4 regions of the Erwinia sp. SLM-02 genome follow, and region 4 is predicted to be linked to each of the others. Evidence: predicted binding sites of a transcription regulator. Region 4 holds the regulator's gene; each other region holds the start of a gene.

Region 1 (4,674 bases), 1.7 Mb from region 4:
CTTCGACGGTATTTAAGCTGAAAGGCGAACTGGTTCGTGAGATGGTTGCCGAGGTTAACCCGGACGTAGCGCGCGCTCAGGCCGCCGCGCTGGGCTTTAACCGATCGACCGGGGACTGGCGTGAGCTGGTGGCGGACGAAAATATTGACGTGGTGGATATCTGCGCGCCGAACTTCCTGCATAAGGAAATGGCGCTGGAGGCGATTCGCCACGGAAAGCACGTTTATTCCGAAAAGCCGCTGGCGCTGGACGTGGCGGATGCGGAAGAAATGGTCCGCGCTGCAGAAAAAGCCGGGGTAAAAACCCTGGTGGGCTTCAACTACATGAAAAACCCGACCAGCCAGCTGGCGAAAGAGATTATCGCCCGCGGCGAAATCGGTGACGTGGTGCATTTCTACGGCACCCACAACGAAGACTATCTGGCGAACCCGAACACCCCGCTGGACTGGCACTGCCAGAAAGCGCTGGCCGGGCTGGGCGCACTGGGGGATCTCGCCGCGCATATCGTCAATATGGCGCACTTCCTGGTGGGCAACATCAGCGAAGTCAGCGGCGATATGATGACGGTCATCAAACAGCGCCCGGACCCGAAAGATCCGTCTACGCTGCGCGATGTGGAAAACGAAGACCAGGCCAGCGCGCTGCTGCGCTTTGCCAACGGCGCGCACGGCGTGATTGAAACCTCGCGTATCGCCTGCGGCAGCAAAATGGGCCTGACCTACGTGGTGACCGGCACCAAAGGCACCATCCGCTACACCCAGGAGCGCATGGCCGAGCTGGAGCTGTATATCCACGACGAACCGGCCGGTCGTCAGGGCTTCAAAACCATCCTGACCGGGCCTGCGCACCCTGACTATGCGGCATTCTGCATCTCCGCCGGTCACGGTATCGGCTTTAACGATCAGAAAACCGTTGAAGTGCGCGACCTGATCAACGGCATCGCCGCCGACGACCGCATGTGGCCGGACTTCGCGGAAGGCCTGCAGGTGTCGAAAGTGCTGGAAGCGATTGCCGTTTCCGCTGCGGAAGGCCGCTGGATGAAAGTCTGATTTTCAGGCGCTTCTCTGAGTGAAAAAGGCTGCTGGCGTCATCGCCACGCAGCCTTTTTTTATTCCCGTCCGATAATTCCAGCGCGCAGGCGCAGCCCCCGCCAGCTAACCGGTTACTATCCCTTGCTGATTGTCGCGGCGATCCGGGAAGGCGTTTAACTTCAGGGGTATTACGTGTATGATAATAATACTCATTTGCAACCCAATCCTAATCATGAAACCTCAATCTTCCGTTACCCGCCTGATGTTTGCTGCCGGTGCGCTGGCGTTTGGCGTGATGCTCAGCGGCTGCGATCGGGCCTCCGACGAAGCTAAGCCCGCGGCGCAGCACGATGCTGCCCATCAGAGCGCGGCGGCCGGTGAGCCGCACGGCACAGGTCATCAGCACGACGCGCACGGCGGCCAGCCGAAAACTTCCGCGCCGGGCGAAACGTCCGGGTCGGGTCGGCAAAACGCGGCGGTCAGCGAACCGCAGGGCTGGCCGCGTACCCTGCAAACGCCGAAGGGCGCAGTGACCCTGCAACAGGCACCGCAGCGAATTGTTTCCACCAGCGTGACCCTCACCGGTACGCTGCTGGCCATTGACGCGCCGGTGATCGGTTCCGGTGCCACCGGGCGCAACTCGACCGTGGCGGATGAGCAGGGCTTCTTTACCCAGTGGGGCGCGGTCGCGAAGGAACGCCAGGTTAAACCGCTGTACGTGACCGAGCCGAATGCCGAAGCGATTGCGGCCGAGGCCCCCGATCTGATTATCATCGCGGCAACCGGCGGTGATTCAGCGATCAAACTTTACGATCAGCTGTCGACCATCGCCCCGACGCTGGTGATTGATTACGGTAATAAAAGCTGGCAGCAGCTGGCGCTTCAGCTGGGTGACATCACCGGGCACGAGAACGAAGCGAAAGCGGTGATTGACCGTTTTGAGCAGCGCGTGCAGAAGGTAAAGCAGGAAATTACCCTGCCGCCGCAGCCGGTGTCGGCGCTGGTTTACTACGAAGACGGGCGCGGCGTGAATCTGTGGACGCGCGAGTCAGCGCAGGGCAAGCTGCTGACCGAGCTGGGCTTCAGCCTGGCGATGCCGCCGGCGGACGTGCACGGCGGGACCAGCATGGGCAAGCGCAACGATATCATCCAACTGACCGGCGAGAATATGGCGGCGGGGCTGACGGGCAAAACGATGATCCTGTTCTCGTCGGATGACGAAACGGTGCAGAAGGTGGAGGCCAATCCTTTCCTGGCGCATCTGGATGCGGTCAGCGCGAAGCGGGTGTATTCGATGGGGCCGGATACCTTCCGTCTGGATTACTACAGCGCCAGCAATATGCTGAACAGCATTGAGCGGGATTTTAAGGCGCAGTAACCGCCCTGAGAGGGTTTCGCGATCGTGCCAGTCCGGTGACGGATTATTCATCATTCTTAGAGTTATTTCGCCATTTAGAGAGGATTGTCAGGGATGTCGCTCCACCGTTCTCAGCCCGCTAACCCACCGGAAACGGTGGATTCGCGCTATGCTTCCCGCCTGAGCGGTGTGGCAGTCTGCCTGGCCCTGCTGCTGCTGGTGTCCCTTGCCAGCCTGATGATGGGGGCGAGGTCAATTGCGCCGTCGGTGGTGTGGCAGAGCCTGTTTGGCAATCTGCAGGGGCCGGACAGTACGATAATCTTCAACGCCCGGCTGCCGCGCACCCTCGCCGGGCTGCTGGTGGGCCTGGCGCTCGGTGGCGCAGGGGCGGTGATCCAGGCGCTGACCCGCAACCCGCTGGCTGACCCCGGCATCCTCGGGGTGAATTCGGGGGCCAGTTTTGCGATGGCCCTTGGCATTACCCTGTTCGGGGTCAACAGCATGGCGGGCTGGCTCGGCTTTGCCTGGTGCGGCGCGCTGGCGGCCAGCATTGCCGTCTGGCTGATCGGCACCCTCAGCGGCGGCCGGGTGAATCCGATCCGCCTGACGCTGGCGGGCGTGGCGCTCAGCGCGGTGCTCGGCGGCTTTACCTCCTCGCTCTCCTTACTTAATCCGCAAACCTTCGACCAGATGCGCTTCTGGCAGGCCGGCACGCTGGACATCCGCGATCTGCACAATCTGGCGGTGGTCGCGCCCGCCATTTTGGCCGGTGCCGCGCTGGCGCTGGTGGCATCGCGTTCGCTGAACAACCTCAGCATGGGGGAAGATCTGGCGGCGGCGCTGGGGACGCGGGTGGTCGCCATTCGCCTGCTGGCGCTGCTGGCGGTGATGCTGCTCTGCGGTTCGGCTACCGCGCTGGTCGGGCCGATCGGCTTTGTCGGACTGATGGTGCCGCACGTCGCCCGCTGGTGGGTGGGATCGGACCAGCGCTGGATCCTGATTTACTCTTTTTTAATGGCCCCGATCCTGCTGCTGACGGCGGACATCGCCGGCAGGCTGATGGTGGACGGCGAGCTGCGCGTTTCGATCGTCACCGCGCTGATCGGCGCACCGGTGCTGATCTGGCTGGTTCGCCAGCGTAAGAATTAAGGACAGTGATATGCACTCCCGAACGCTACTGATTGGCCGCGCCAGCGGCTGGATCAATCTGCGGCTCAGCGCCCGCGTGCTGTGGGTCAATGTGATTCTGCTGCTGCTGGCGACGATGCTGGCGCTGTTTGCGCTCGGCTACGGCACGCTGCGTATCGCCCCCGGACAGGTGTGGCAGGCGCTGCTGGGCGAAGGCCCGGCCGGGTTTCAGACCGTGGTGAACCAGTGGCGCGCGCCGCGCGTGGTGATGGCGCTGGTGCTCGGCGCCGGGCTGGGCGTCAGCGGCGCGATCTTTCAGTCCGCCATCCGTAATCCGCTCGGCAGCCCGGACGTGGTGGGCTTCAATGCCGGCGCTTTCACCGGCGCGCTGATCGCCATCATCCTGTTTAACGGTAACTATTACCAGGTGGCCGGGGGCGCGCTGCTGGGCGGCATCGCCGCCGCCGCGCTGGTTTATCTGCTGGCCTGGCGGCAGGGCATTGTCGGCTTCCGGCTGATTATCGTCGGCATCGGCGTTGGCGCGGTGCTGTCGGCGCTCAACAGCTGGCTGATTATCAGCGCCTCGCTGGAAAGCGCAATGAGCGCCGCCCTGTGGGGAGCCGGTTCGCTGAACGGCATGACCTGGAGCAAGGGGCAGCCCGCGCTGGTGCTGGTGCCGCTGACGATAATGGCCACGCTGCTGCTGGGCCGCCGTCAGCAGCTGATGGAAATGGGCGATGACAGCGCCCGCGCGCTGGGGATCAATGCCGAGTCGAGCCGGCTGTGGCTGATGCTGGGCGGAATTATCCTCACCGCCGTGGCCACCGCCACCGCCGGACCGATTGCCTTTATTGCGCTGTCGGCGCCGCAGATTGCCCGCCGGATGACGGCCGCCAGCGCCATGCCGCTGTTTTCTGCCGCCACAACCGGCGCGGTCCTGCTGCTGCTGGCGGATGTGCTCGCCCAGCACGCCTTTAACGGGATACAACTGCCGGTCGGTGCCGTGACCGTCAGCATCGGCGGCCTGTATCTGATTTGGTTACTTATCAGGGAATCTCGTCGCTCATGACCGATATGCCTCTCTCTTCCCGCCTTGCGGCGGCCGACCTGACGCTGGCCTACGACCAGAAGGTGATTGCCAGCGAACTCAGCGTGCAG
Region 2 (4,674 bases), 1.1 Mb from region 4:
GCCTCCTCTAACTGGCGATCGAACCAGGCTAAATGATCCTGCCCGGCCTGCGTTTTACCCAGCCGATCGGCCAGTTTAAGCAGACCGTCACTGACGGTGCGCAGCGGTTCCCCCTGTTCACTGGTAAAGCTGAACTCCATCGACGGTGCGATGGTATTCAGCTGTGACGATCGCGGCCCGTAGCCTTCGGAAAACAGCAGCAGGTCCGGCCGCAGCTCGGCGATATATTCCAGGTTCGGCTCAGAACGCCGGCCAATATCCAGCACCGTCGGCGGAATAACCGGTTCAGCCACCCAGACGCTGTAATCGTGGGTATCGGCGGCCCCCAGCGGCGTTACGCCGAGGGCAAACAGCATCTCCAGCGGCAGCCACTCCAGCGCAATAATACGCTGCGGCACGGCCGCGCTTACTGATGCCAGAGGGAAGAGCGGTAAAAGGGCCAGCGCCGTCAGCAGGCGCCGGCGCGGAAAATCAACACCCGAAGAGGTCTTCCCGGCGAAAAGCCGGGAAGGGTGAACATCAGAAGGCATATGAAACGCTGACCGAGTAGTTGCGTGGCGCGCCGTAGACGGCGTAATCGCTCAGCCAGGAGTAGTAGCTGCGGTCGAACAGGTTATTCACGTTAGCCTGCACGGCCACCTGCTTATTCACCTGGTAACGGGCAAACAGGTTCGCCAGCGGGTAGCTGCTCTGGTAAACGCGGGTGGTTTCGCCGTCCGGTCCGGTGGCATCCTGGAAGGTGCGGCTCTGCCAGTTAACGCCGCCGCCGACGGTCAGCTCGCGCAGCATCGGCAACTGATAACGAGTGAACAGCTTAAAGGAGGTTTGCGGCATATTGCTGTTGAAGCGGCCTTCCGTATCTTTCGCCACGTAGCGGGTGGCACCGAAGGTCATTTGCAGATTATCGGTGACCGCGCCGTTCAGTTCAAACTCGGCACCTTTACTCACCGCGCCTTTGGTCGAGTAGTAAGCCTGCTCGCTGGATCCGTTAACGAAGTTGTCGCCGTCGGCCTGCGCGGCATTTTCCTGCTCGATGCGGAACACGGCGAAGGTGGCGGTCAGACGACCGTTGTACCAGTCGGATTTCAGGCCGGTTTCATAGTTTTTACCGGTGACCGGCGACAGGTACTTACCGTCGCGATCGCGGTAGGTTTGCGGCTGGAAGATCGAGGTATAGCTGGCGTAGGCAGACCAGGCCTCGTTGACGTCATAGACCAGGCCGCCGTAGGGGGTAATGTTGTTTTTACTGACGTTGCCGCTGCTGCCCACGGTGCTCCACTCGGTATAGCGCGCGCCCAGGATCAGCGCCAGCGGGTCGGCCAGCGAGAAACGCGCGGCGGTATAGGCGGATTTCTGCCGCACCACGTCGTCGGCGTTCAGATACCAGTCGCCCCATTCCGGCTCCTGCGCGCTGCCGTCCCAGCTGTTAAAATCGCCCATCTGGTCATAATCCAGCGCGCCGTCGGCACTGTAGGTTGCGTTATGCTGACGGCTGTAGCTGACGCCCGCGACCAGCTCATGCTGGCGGCCGGCCAGTTCAAACGGGCCGCTGGCGTAGGTATCTACCGACTCCAGCTTGCGCTTGCCGCGGTCCTGGCTGCCAAAGCCGGACACGCCCTGGCCGGTGGTGGCGTCCGGGAACTCCATCACATACAGCAGCTTATCGTTGAAGGTTTCTTCCGCGTGGGTGGCATTGACGCGGAACGACCAGCCGTTATCAAAGTTATGGCTGACGTTGGCAAAGATTTTGCGGGAATCCGTGCTGTAGCGCGTCCAGTCCGCCGCCGGGTTGGTGCCGCGGTTAAAGCGGGTGCGTGAACCGTCGCTGTACCAGGTGGGCAGACCGCCCCAGGTCGGGTTGCCGGTATTGCTCTGCTGATAATCGTAGCCCAGGGACAGGGTGGTACTGTCGGTCACGTCGGCGTCAATCACGCCGTAAAGGAACTTTTTGGTTTTGTGGTAGCGATCCAGCCAGCTGTCCTGATCCTGATAGCCCGCAACGATTCTGCCGCGTACCGTGCCCGCCTCGTTAAGCGGGGAGGAGACGTCAGCGACATAGCGCTGCTTGTCCCAGCTGCCGTAGCTGGCGCTGAGATTGCCGGTGACTTCTTTGCTGTCCGCATGCTTACGAACCATATTCACCGACGCGCCCGGGCTGCCCGCGCCGGTCATCAGGCCGGTCGCACCGCGCACGATTTCTATGCGGTCATAGATCGCGGTGTCTTCGGCGGCATCGCCGTAGTTCCAGGTATCGCTCACAGAGGTGGGAATATCGTCATAGGTGTAGCTGTTGATCTGGAATCCGCGGGCGAAGTAGGCGGATCGCTCGCTGTCGATCAGTTCGGTGGCGATACCGGTGGCGTTGTCCAGCACGTCACCGATCGATTGCAGATCCTGGTCCTGAAAACGCTGTTTTGTCACCACGCTCAGCGACTGCGGCAGGTCACGCAGGGCCAGCAGCATTTTCGTTCCGGCATGGGTGGTTTTCACCTGATAGTCCTGCGCCTCGCTGGCATCACCGTCGTCTGCGGTCGCCGTTACCACCAGGTCCTGCTGCGCTTTATCTTGCGACGGGGCCGTTGCCTCTGCTGCCAGCGCCGGGTGGGTCAGCGAATGAATCGCCAGCGCCAGGAGTGAAACGGTAAAAGTATGCTTAACAACGGATGCGCGCTGAGCGGCGCAGTTTTCCCTGCCAACAAAAGACATAAAAGCTATCCTCATGCGGAATAGTGTTTTAAATGATTATGATAATCATTTTTCTTTACAAGCTCATTGTAAAGATTTCATTGTCTTATGTAAAAAAATATAAAATATTAGTTATCAACGCGTTGAGCGTATGCGGAGAGAAGAGAGCCGCTCGTTTTAGTCACGTTCTCGCTGGCGAAGTTTCTTTTGCAAAACAGCAAGGTAAAGCGGAATTACCGCGGCCATCGCACCGGCGATCAGCAGGAGTCTGTTAATACTGCCCGGCGCCATATCATTTTCTCCCAGAAGCAGGGGGCACAGAAAGAACGCCACGGTCGTCAGAAGATGCATTAAAGACGTTTGCAGGGACACAAACCCTGCACGCTGTCGATCGTCGGGGAAGGCCATCGTGACCACGGATGAGACCACCAGACGACTGTAGGATGCCCCCAGAAAAAGGACCATAAACAGCACCGGGCCGGCATAGCCCGTGGCGGGGAAAGCCAGACTGAACATATACAGCAGCGTAGAGGCGATGGCCAGCCGCTGTGCGGAACAGATCCCCAGTAGCCGCCCGGTCATTTTCGTCGCCAGATAGCCTGCAACGCCGCCGACTACAAATACCACTGGAAGCAGCTCTGATGACAAGCCAAGCCGCTGGATCAGCAGCGGCACCAGCACAGGAATGAGCAGCATCGGGCTGAACTGCACCAGCGCATTCGCAGAGGCAAAAAGCAGGGTTTCCACCTTTAACCTCGGGCGCTCCGCAGCCTGTTCAGATGAGCGATCGGCCGGAACGGCGAGCAGTATCAGGGGAACTGAAAGCAGGCACAGCACGGCGATGGCGTAAAGCGCCGGGTGCCAGCCGTAATGCGTACAAAGAAACAGGATGCCCGGCATGCCGGCGATGCTGACCACCGAGAAGGCCGCGATGACCGTGGCGAACATTTTTCCCCGCAGATTTACCGGCGTTTGATTAATCAGCAGACCGATCGCCGCCGCCATTGTCGTACCGCCGATTGCACCAGCGCAGAATCGCAATATCAGCAGCGTGGTAAAGCTGGTTGTTAGCGTCGTGGAACCGGTTAACAATCCCAGCAGCACCATATTGATGATTAAAAAGCGTTTTTTATTTATTCGCCCCAGCCAGTAAAAGGCAGAGAAACCAGAGATCACCGCCCCCATGGTGTACAGGCCAGAAACGTAGCCGGACCAGGATAGGGGTACGGTAAAGTCGGCTGCCATAAAAGCGAAAACCGGATTAAACGCCATATATTCCAGCGCGTTAGCAAACTGAATAAATGAAACGGCCCAGGCCAGACGCTTAACGTGGCGGTAAGGCGCGGGGTGTTGAAAAATCGACATATTTCCACCTCAAAACAGGACAAGGTCATAGCATAGTCGCTATCAATTTTGAGTATTAGCTGTTAAAAATGGGTTTATTGTTATCATTTTCGGGATAATTCATGCGAAGCAATCTGGATTTGACCTCATTGAGGATTTTTGTTGCGGTAACAGAAAAGGGCAGCTTTGTGCGCGCCTCGAAAGCGCTGAATGTGCCCACATCGAATGTCAGCCGCTCCGTCGCTCAACTGGAAGAAAGACTCAACGTTCAGCTCATTGAACGCACCACCCGCCACAGTAAACTGACGCCCTCCGGGCAGTTGCTCTACACGCGGGTAAAACCGCTGCTGGTGTCGCTGGAGCAGACCGAAGCTGAATTAACCTCCGGGCAGCTACAGTTGAAAGGGCCACTGCGCCTTTGTATTCCCAATGAGGCGGGTCCGGTTATATTTGGCACGCTACTTGCCGAATTCGCCTGCCGCTATCCGGATATTGAACTCAGCTGCATCACCAATTTGTCCGGTCTGGAATCGTTAAAAGAGGAGCTGGACCTGGCGATTATTATCACCCGCGGGCACATGACGGACTGCGATTATATCGCCCGTCATCTGCTTGATATTCCCTGCACCGTTGTGGCCTCCCCGG
Region 3 (4,674 bases), on a different contig from region 4:
TGGTCGTCACCACGCTGAACGGCCTGCTGATCGTCAGCACCACCGGGCTGTCGCTGTGGCTGTGGGGCCAGTCGCTGATCAGCGTCGGCGCGATTGCGCTGGCCACCGGGCTGGTTATTCGCATCGTCAATATGTCCGGCTGGATCATGTGGGTGGTGAACGGCATTTTTGAAAACATCGGCATGGTGCAGGACGGCCTGAAAACCATCTCACAGCCGCTGAGCGTCAGTGACAAACCCGATGCGACGGCGCTGGATGTCAGCCGTGGCGAAATCCGCTTTGACGGCATTACCTTTAACTACGGCGGCGAACGGCGGGTGATCGATGACCTGCAGCTGACCATTCGCCCCGGCGAGAAAATTGGTCTGATTGGCCCGTCGGGTGCCGGGAAATCGACGCTGGTTAACCTGCTGCTGCGCCTCTATGACCTTAACGGCGGGCGCATACTGATCGACGGGCAGAACATTGCCGACGTCAGCCAGGAAAGCCTGCGCGCGCAGATTGGGATGATTACTCAGGATACCTCGCTGCTGCACCGCTCCATCCGCGAAAACCTGCTGTATGGCCGCCCCGGCGCCACGGAAGAAGAGATGCTGCAGGCGATCCACCGGGCGAAGGCCGATGAGTTTATTCCGCTACTTTCCGATCTGCAGGGGCGCACCGGGCTGGATGCGCACGTTGGCGAACGCGGCGTGAAGCTCTCCGGCGGCCAGCGGCAGCGTATCGCCATCGCCCGCGTGCTGCTGAAAGATGCGCCGATTTTGATTATGGATGAGGCCACCTCGGCGCTGGATTCCGAAGTGGAAGCGGCGATTCAGGAGAGTCTGGAAGGGCTGATGGGCGGTAAAACGGTCATTGCCATCGCCCACCGCCTGTCGACCATTGCCCGCATGGACCGGCTGGTGGTGCTGGAGCAGGGGCGGATTGTTGAGATCGGCAGCCACGCCGAGCTGCTGGCGCAGGACGGCCTGTATGCGCGGCTGTGGCGGCATCAGACCGGCGGCTTCGTCGGTGAGCAGTAGCGCTATCCGGCGTTAAGCCTGTACGGCAGCGCGTCGCGGGCTTCCTCTGCCCAGGCGCGCACGCCGTCGCGCTCCTGCTGCAGAAAATCCGCCACGGCGTCGTGCAGCCCGCCGTGGCGCAGCAGGTGCCAGGATTCCGTCAGCACCGGTTCAAAACCGCGTATCAGCTTGTGTTCCCCCTGTGCCCCGGCGTCAAAGCGCTGCAGTCCGTTGTCGATCGCGTATTCCATCCCCTGATAGAAACAGGTTTCAAAGTGCAGGTGGTTGAACTCCGCCAGGCAGCCCCAGTAGCGGCCATAGAAGGTGCTGCCATCGACCAGGCTCAGCGCCATCGCCACCGGCTGGCTATGCTGGCTGGCAATGGTGATGCGCAGCGATCCCGGCATACGCTCCGCCAGCAGGCTGAAGAACGTGCGGGTGAGGTAGGGCTGTCGACCGCGGACAAAGTAGGTGTTGGCGTAGCAGGTGTGGACAAAATCCCACTGCGCTTCGCTCAGCTCGTCCCCCTGATACCAGCAAAACTCAATACCCTGCTGGCGTACGCCCTCCCGTTCCTTGCGCAGCTGCTTGCGTTTACGCGAGGTCAGCGCGTCGAGAAAATCCTGAAAATCGCGGTAGCCGCGATTGTGCCAGTGATACTGGCAGCCGAGGCGCGGCAGCCAGCGGCCATCCTCCGCCAGACCGGCACTCAGCGCGGCGTCGTTAAAGTTGATATGGCCGCTGTAAAACCCGTTCGCGGCCAGAAATTCCGGCAGCGCCTGCAGCAGCCGGCCGGCGGCCGACGCTTCGCCAAGCAGCCGCGCGCCGCCCACCGGGCTGAACGGCACCGCCGACAGCCACTTGGGATAGTAGGGAATGCCCGCCCGCTGGCTGGCATCCGCCCAGGCGTGATCGAAGACGTATTCGCCCATGGAGTGCCGCTTGCCGTAGCCCGGCATCGCCGCCAGCACGCTCTCGCCCTCGCGCCACAGTAAATGCTGCGGCTGCCAGCCGCTGCGCCCGCCAACCGAGCCGCTCTCTTCCAGCGCGCTGAGAAAAGCGTGGCGCATAAAGGGCTGGTCGTTGGGGGCCAGGGCATCCCACTGACCGGCCGGGATATCGGCCAGCTGTGTCAGAAGGCTTAACGACATCGATAGACTCCGCGATAAAGAAAAACCTTACGTTGAACGCTTTCGCGACGGAGATCAACGCCTTCCGCCCGGGTGGCACGTGCGGATAAATCGCGCACCGCGCATATTGGGTAATACGCATTCTCATTATCATTTGCCTTTGCTATTCTTGCAGCCCTCATGCGCGGCACGCGCGCACGGCTTTCGGCTAACAAGGTGGATCTATGGCTGCTCAGAGTTATCGCTTATTCAATGTCGTACTGGCGCGCAAGCAGGTACTGTCTCCTTCGATGCTGTGCTGCGTGTTTAGCGGTGAGGAAGTGCGCCAGATGAAGATGGATGCGCCGGACCAGCGCATCAAGCTGCTGCTGCCCGCACCCAGCGGCAAACACTTTGAGCCGGTCGATAACGGGCTGACGTGGTGGGAGAACATGAGCAAGCTGGCGGTGGAAGATCGCCCGATTATGCGCACTTACACCCTTCGCCACGTTAACGCCGATGCCGATGTGCCGGAGATGGAAGTCGAGTTCGTGATGCACGGCACCGAAGGCCCGGCCTCGGCCTGGGCGCTGGACGCGCAGCCAGGCGATGCGATGCAGATCGCCGCACCGAACCGGGAATACGGCGAGGACAGCGGCGGCTACGAATGGAACCCGCACGCGCAGGTGAAGCAGGGGCTGGTGGTGGCGGATGAAACCGCGCTGCCGGCGGCGAAGGCGATCCTCGAACAGCTCGCCGCCTGGCCGCATCCGCCGCAGCTGCAGGTGTTTCTGGAAGTGCCCGAGGGCGACGACTGCGTCGATCTCAGCCAGTACACCTTTGCGGACATTCACTGGTTGCCGCGTGACGCCAGCGGGGCCAGCTACGGTGAAGCGCTGCTGAGCGCGGTGCGTGAGCACGTGCGCCTGCCGGACAGTGCGCTGTCGCGCGAAGATCTGCGCGAAGAGGCCGAAGGGCAGCTGGTGTGGGACCGCGCCGACCACGACGACGTGCGCTTCCACGGCTGGGTGGCGGCAGAGTCCAGCGCGGTGAAGCACCTGCGCCGCTACCTGATCGGCGAGCGCGGCCTGGCTCAGGACTGCATCAGCTTTATGGCCTACTGGAGCCGTGGCCCGCGCCGCAAAGGCTGAGTGCCGCGTCAGTTCTCCATCAGTACCGGGCACGCCTCTTTCAGCGTGTTATAGAACCAGGTCTTGGCGGTGATGTCGCCGATCTCGGTATGGCCGTAGAGATAGACTTCCAGATTCGGCAGCTGGAACGGCAGTTCGACGATCCGCCCGTTGCCGCGCGCGGCATAGATTTTCGCCGCGCTGAGCGGAATGGTGACCAGCAGTTCGCTGCTGGCGATAATCTCGCCCAGCGCGGTAAAGTGCGGCACCTCCAGCGCGATGCGCCGCTCAAAGCCATACTCCTTGATCTGCGCCTCCACCATATGATGCCCGCTGATGGTCGACACAATAATGTGCTGCTCGGCCAGATAACTCGCTAACGTCAGCGCGCCGCTAATGCGCGGATGCTGGTTATTCACCAGGCAGACGTAGCGCTCGTCCATAATTCTGTCGCGCTGGGCAATGGGGGAGATACTTTCGTTGCGGCTGCACAGCGTGGCATCCACCTTTCCGGTCAGCAGCCATTCATCAATACGCATCATCTCGAATGGCAGCACTTCCAGCTGGACGTTCGGCGCCACTTCACGCAGATGTTTAACCAGCCTCGGCAGCAGCAGCTGCTCGCCGAGATCGGAGAGCGCGAGGCTAAATTTGTGAAAAGATGTTTCCGGGGTGAAGCAGCGGGTATCCGCCACGGCTTTTTCTATCCCGCTCAGCGACTGCTTAAAAACCGTATACAGATGGCTGGCGACCGGCGTCGGCTGCATCCCTTTTCGGCTGCGCTTAAACAGCTCGTTATCCGTCGCAGACCGCAGCCGGGCTAGCGCATAGCTGGCCGAGGGCTGGGTGATGAACAGACGATCGGCCGCTCCGCTGACGCTGCGGGTTTCATAAATGGCAATGAAAACCCGGACCAGATTAAGATCCATCATGTTGTTAAATAGTTCCTGTCTATATCAGCAGATTCAAATTATCTATTTGAGCTATTTTAAACTTGCTAATAACATCCTTTCTACTTTTTATTGATATGTTCCGTTAATTTTTGCATATCATCTGTTTCTATATGTAAATCAAAAAGATAAATCCATCGTTAATTGTGAATGGCAGAAGCAGTTGCGGGTAATTCGCTGCCGTTGTGGAGTGTGGAAATGAAGAATGAAATCGTAGACGTCATCGTAGACTGGATTGATGAACATCTGGAAGAAGGGCTGAATATCGAGGCCGTGGCTGCGAAATCGGGCTACTCCAAGTGGCACCTGCAGCGCGCGTTTAAAGAGAAAAAGGGCATTACGCTGGCGAGTTTTATCCGCAGCCGCCGCCTGGATCAGGCCGCACAGTGCCTGATCACGTCCACTAAAAGCATTATGACCATCTCGATGGATCTGGGTTTCTCCTCCCAGCAGTGTTTCCAGCGGGTGTTTAAAAAGCACTTCA
Region 4 (4,674 bases):
AGATTTAACCGACAAGGCTTCGCAAAGCGTGATTGTGCTGCACCAGCTGATTGAGGCTGTCTTTCACGGCGACGGCAGTCAGCTTACTGAGCTGCTGACGCATTTTGATGACGATTTTATGATGGTCACACCGGCCGGAAAAACCCTGGCGCTGGCAGAGGTTGAGGCCTTATTCGGCCGCTTAACCGGCGCACGGGAGGGGATGACGATCGCCATTGAGCAGTGCAAAGTCATTTCGCAGCGGGGGGATGAAGTGGTTATTCAGTACCACGAGCTGCAGCATCAGCAGGAGAATCACACTCATCGCATTTCGCTGGCGGTAATTAATTGCGCAACCCAGCCGCCGCGCTGGCGCTATCTGCAGGAAACGATGGTAACAAACTGATTACCGTACTAGTTCGTGAGTGCGTAATTGTGTAGAATGTGCGGCGTTGATGCCGTACATCCAGTGAATAATTCCGGTGATGGCGGCGAGTTTCCGTTTTTTGCTAAGGATTAGTCATGGATTTACCGGTTTCCACCGCCCGCCTGCCTTCGACACTCTGGGGAACCTTAATTATTAGCGGCACCATTATCGGTGCCGGGATGTTCTCACTCCCCGTGGTGATGTCCGGTGCCTGGTTCCTGTGGTCATCTGCGCTGTTGGTTGTCACCTGGTTCTGCATGCTGCTCTCCGGGCTGCTGTTCCTGGAGGCCAGCCTGCATTATCCCGCCGGGGCCAGCTTCGACACCATTACTCGCGATCTGCTGGGCCGGGGCTGGAACCTGATTAACGGACTGTCGGTGGCCTTCGTTCTGGGGATCCTCACCTATGCCTATATCTCCGCCAGCGGAGCCATTATTCAGCACACGCTGAGCCAGCTTTCACTGCCGGTTTCTGCCCGCAGCGCCGGTTTCGCCTTCACGCTGCTGGTGGCGGTGTTTATCTGGCTGGGTACCGCGATGGTCAGCCGTATGACGCTGATTTTCCTCGGCGCTAAGGTGATTACGTTTCTTATCATCTTTGGGGGTCTGCTGTGGCATATCGAACCGGTAAAACTGCTGGACAGCCAGAGTGAAGAGAGCCACTACCTGCGCTATCTGTGGATGGTTATCCCCTTCTGCCTCGCGTCATTCGGCTATCACGGGAATATTGCCGGGCTGGTCAGTTACTATCAGAAGAACGGCAGCCGGGTATGCCGCTGTCTGGTGTTCGGCACGCTGCTGGCGCTGGCGATTTATTTTATCTGGATCGTCGGCACGATGGGGAACATCCCACGGCATGAATTCAAAGCAATTGCCGCTCAGGGGGGGAATATCGACGTGCTGGTTGCCGCACTTTCCGGTGTGTTGCACAGTCCTTATCTCAATCTGCTGCTGGATATTTTCTCGAACTTTGCCGTGGCCTGTTCGTTCCTCGGCGTCAGCCTGGGGTTCTTTGACTATCTTGCCGACCTGTTTAAGTTCGATCGCTCCGCGTTCGGTCGGTTAAAAACGACCGTTGTCACCTTCATTCTCCCTCTGACGGCGGCGATGATTTGGCCAAACGGTTTTCTGGTGGCGATTGGCTACGCCGGGCTGGCGGCAACGCTGTGGGCAGTGATCACGCCGGCGATGCTGGCACGAAAAGCGCGACAGCGTTTTGCCACGGCGGGATGGCAGGTCAGGGGAGGGATGGCTCCGATCGTGCTGGTGCTGATCTTTGGGGCGGTGAATGCGCTGGTGTCTGTATTATCCTACTGGAACGTCCTGCCGGTCTATGCCGGATAACAGGCAAAAAAAAACCGGTGGATAGCCACCGGTTTCATGCTGATTTCAGAACAAATTACTCGTCATCGTGCAGCGTGTCGTCTTCACGGCAGTCGCCCTTAGAGCAATGGCCATAAAGGTACAGGCTGTGGTTGCTCAGTTTAATTCCGTGGCGCGTTGCGATTTCACGCTGGCGCGCTTCAATGTACTCATCACGGAATTCAATAACTTTACCGCAGTCCAGACAGATCAAGTGATCGTGGTGGTGCTGCTGGGTCAGTTCGAAAACGGATTTACCGCCTTCAAAGTTATGACGGGTAACGATCCCTGCGTCATCAAACTGGTTAAGCACGCGGTAAACCGTGGCTAAACCGATTTCTTCGCCCATATCAATCAGGCGCTTATACAAGTCTTCCGCACTGACGTGATGGCCTTCTGGTTCCTGAAGCACTTCCAGAATTTTCAGTCGTGGAAGCGTGACTTTCAGGCCGGCCTTCTTTAATGCGGTATTGTTGTCAGTCATGCGGATATTGTCCTGTTACTTTGCTAGTCACTTAGTGGCTGAAAAGCCCTGAACATCGGTTGACGCTAGAGTTGGATGCGTCACAGTATAGAACTCATACATCGAAATGAAAACAACAGGAATGCCTGAAACCACTGTTGGATGTAAGGATTAATGTCATTACGTCCTGGGAGGCTCGCGTCCAAATCGTACTAAGTTAACATTTCGCTCTATCTCATCCCTTCGCCCGGTGATGGAAAAAGATCGTTCAGAGATGCTGAAGGATGAGAAAGCGGGTAACCGATAGGGTTATTGTACATTTTTACAGGTGGAAGTTACAAATACGTATCTATTACTTCTATAGGAAAAATCACTGACTTGATGTGAGATGTCTCCCACATCAAGCCGTTGGCATCAGGCTTCGATGATTTCTTTCAGCTGAAGTTCATCAAAAATCTGTTTCACCCATTTATCAACGCGCTCATTGGTCAGTTCCGGCTGACGGTCTTCGTCAATGGCCAGTCCAAGGAAGTGGTTGTCATCGGCCAGCCCTTTAGAGGCTTCAAAGTTGTAACCTTCGGTCGGCCACTGGCCTACCAGAATCGCACCGTTTGGCTCAATGATGTCGCGGATGGTGCCCATCGCATCGCAGAAATATTCTGAGTAGTCTTCCTGATCGCCGCAGCCGAACAGGGCAACCAGTTTTCCGTTGAAGTCGATCTCTTCCAGCGTCGGGAAAAAGTCATCCCAGTCGCACTGGGCTTCACCGTAATACCAGGTGGGAATGCCCAGCAGCAGAATGTCGAAGGCTTCAAGGTCTTCTTTGCTGCTTTTGGCAATATCACGAACTTCTGCAACGTCTTTACCCAGCTGTTTCTGGATCATCTTTGCAATGTTTTCCGTATTGCCCGTATCGCTGCCAAAGAAAATGCCTACGATTGCCATGAGTTTAATAACCTCTTGAATCTTAATGATATGGTGGCTGCCAAAATTTTTGCAGATGGCGTTAATGATAGCAGACCGCCGGGAGCGGATAAATGAGTAATCCTGCTGCTTTTGTCGCATTGTGCCCTGAGGGCGCGCGCGACGTTCAGGACTGAAGGTGTTTTAACTGGTTCAGCAACATCTCTTCAATCAGCTCGCTGCGGCTCATATTGCGCGCATCGGCCAGCTGGTTCAGCGCATCAACGGCTTCACTGTTCATTTTCAGCTCGACGCGCTTAAGCCCGCGAACTTTATCGCGCTTAAGCTGATTGCGTTTATTGATGCGCAGCTGCTCATCACGCGTCAGCGGATTAGTTTTCGGTCGTCCCGGGCGACGTTCATCTGCGAACAGATCGAGCGTTGTGCGGTCCGTGTTCTCTTTTGCCATAGAATAGTGATACTGAAAGGCTGGATTTCTGATGTGTCAGGCCGTTATCCGCCGGAAAAATCACCAGCGGAAAAATGTCAGCGCGCATCATACCCCAGTGAAAGTGATGACGACAATGTTTTAACAACATAGGGAAATAATTGTTTTTACAGCACAAAAAATCGACGAATTGCGCGTAAAACTGCATCAGGTTTTTCAGCATGCACCCAGTGCCCCGCCCCCGTTACAACGTGGGCCCGCGCCTGAGGGAATTGCGCCAGCAGCGCGTCACGATATTCATCCGCCAGATAGGGTGAACGTTCACCGCGTATAAATAGCGCGGGATGCGGCCAGGCGGGCTGCGGTTGCCAGCCGATAATCCGGTCGTAGCACTGATACAGCACCGGTACATTGAAGCGCCATTCGCCCTCGTGGAACGATTTTAGCAGAAACTGGATCACGCCTTCTTCCGCCAGCGTCTGGCGCATCAGCGCGGCCGCTTCGCTACGTGAGGCGATCCCTGCATCCGTCACCGCCTGCAGCGCGGAGAAAATATCATCATGATGGCGCGTCGGGTAGGCGACCGGTGCCATATCGATGACCACCAGCCCCGCTACGCGATCCGCTGCCAGGGCGGTTAACTTCATGGCAATTTTACCACCCATTGAGTGGCCGATAACGCCAAAGCGCTCGACGCCCAACCCGTCTAACGTTTCCAGCACGTCCTGCGCCATCAGCGTGTAATCCATCTCCGGCGACCGGGGAGAAAGCCCGTGGTTGCGCACATCAAGCTGAATCAGACGGCGATGCTGTTTTAACTCGCGAGCGAGCACGCCAAGGTTATCCAGGCTGCCAAAAAGCCCGTGAATTAACACCAGCGGTAAATCGTCAGTCGCAGATTGTTCAGATTGCAGGCGGACATTCAAATTCATAGCAAAGTTCTTACAGTTGAAACGAAGGCTTAGGGTATCATGGATTTTACATTTTCTGCCGGGGGTAGCACAGACGGTGCCCGCGATCTTTTTACGGCAAATTCTGACTTTTGCTGGCAAAGAGGGCTTACGCTACACCCGGAGTGGATTTAACTTTATAA

Evidence for each region. Region 4 encodes Fur, which represses iron uptake genes when iron is present. Its sites were predicted from a motif close to ATAATAATGAGAACNACTATCAA; they were not measured.
Region 1: a site for Fur is predicted at 1,228-1,250, ahead of fepB (Fe2+-enterobactin ABC transporter substrate-binding protein). Genes of this name have one in related genera too.
Region 2: a site for Fur is predicted at 2,739-2,761, ahead of fhuE (ferric-rhodotorulic acid/ferric-coprogen receptor FhuE). Genes of this name have one in related genera too.
Region 3: a site for Fur is predicted at 2,263-2,285, ahead of PGH32_RS20295 (siderophore-interacting protein). Genes of this name have one in related genera too.

What each region holds. Positions count from the first base shown of each region.
Region 1 covers NZ_JAQISN010000001.1:2,187,948-2,192,621, reverse strand. The annotation lists gene PGH32_RS10230 (Gfo/Idh/MocA family protein) at 1-1,049, shown strand, start outside; gene fepB (Fe2+-enterobactin ABC transporter substrate-binding protein) at 1,264-2,409, shown strand; gene fepD (Fe(3+)-siderophore ABC transporter permease) at 2,503-3,537, shown strand; gene fepG (iron-enterobactin ABC transporter permease) at 3,548-4,585, shown strand; gene PGH32_RS10210 (ABC transporter ATP-binding protein) at 4,582-4,674, shown strand, end outside.
Region 2 covers NZ_JAQISN010000001.1:1,574,612-1,579,285, forward strand. The annotation lists gene fhuD (Fe(3+)-hydroxamate ABC transporter substrate-binding protein FhuD) at 1-530, opposite strand, end outside; gene fhuE (ferric-rhodotorulic acid/ferric-coprogen receptor FhuE) at 520-2,706, opposite strand; gene PGH32_RS07340 (MFS transporter) at 2,863-4,050, opposite strand; gene PGH32_RS07345 (LysR family transcriptional regulator) at 4,152-4,674, shown strand, end outside.
Region 3 covers NZ_JAQISN010000004.1:229,995-234,668, forward strand. The annotation lists gene PGH32_RS20285 (ABC transporter ATP-binding protein) at 1-1,022, shown strand, start outside; gene PGH32_RS20290 (GNAT family N-acetyltransferase) at 1,025-2,152, opposite strand; gene PGH32_RS20295 (siderophore-interacting protein) at 2,356-3,261, shown strand; gene PGH32_RS20300 (LysR family transcriptional regulator) at 3,270-4,172, opposite strand; gene PGH32_RS20305 (helix-turn-helix domain-containing protein) at 4,389-4,674, shown strand, end outside.
Region 4 covers NZ_JAQISN010000001.1:448,132-452,805, forward strand. The annotation lists gene PGH32_RS02205 (hypothetical protein) at 1-385, shown strand, start outside; gene mtr (tryptophan permease) at 502-1,749, shown strand; gene fur (ferric iron uptake transcriptional regulator) at 1,805-2,251, opposite strand; gene fldA (flavodoxin FldA) at 2,645-3,175, opposite strand; gene ybfE (LexA regulated protein) at 3,321-3,602, opposite strand; gene ybfF (esterase) at 3,749-4,513, opposite strand.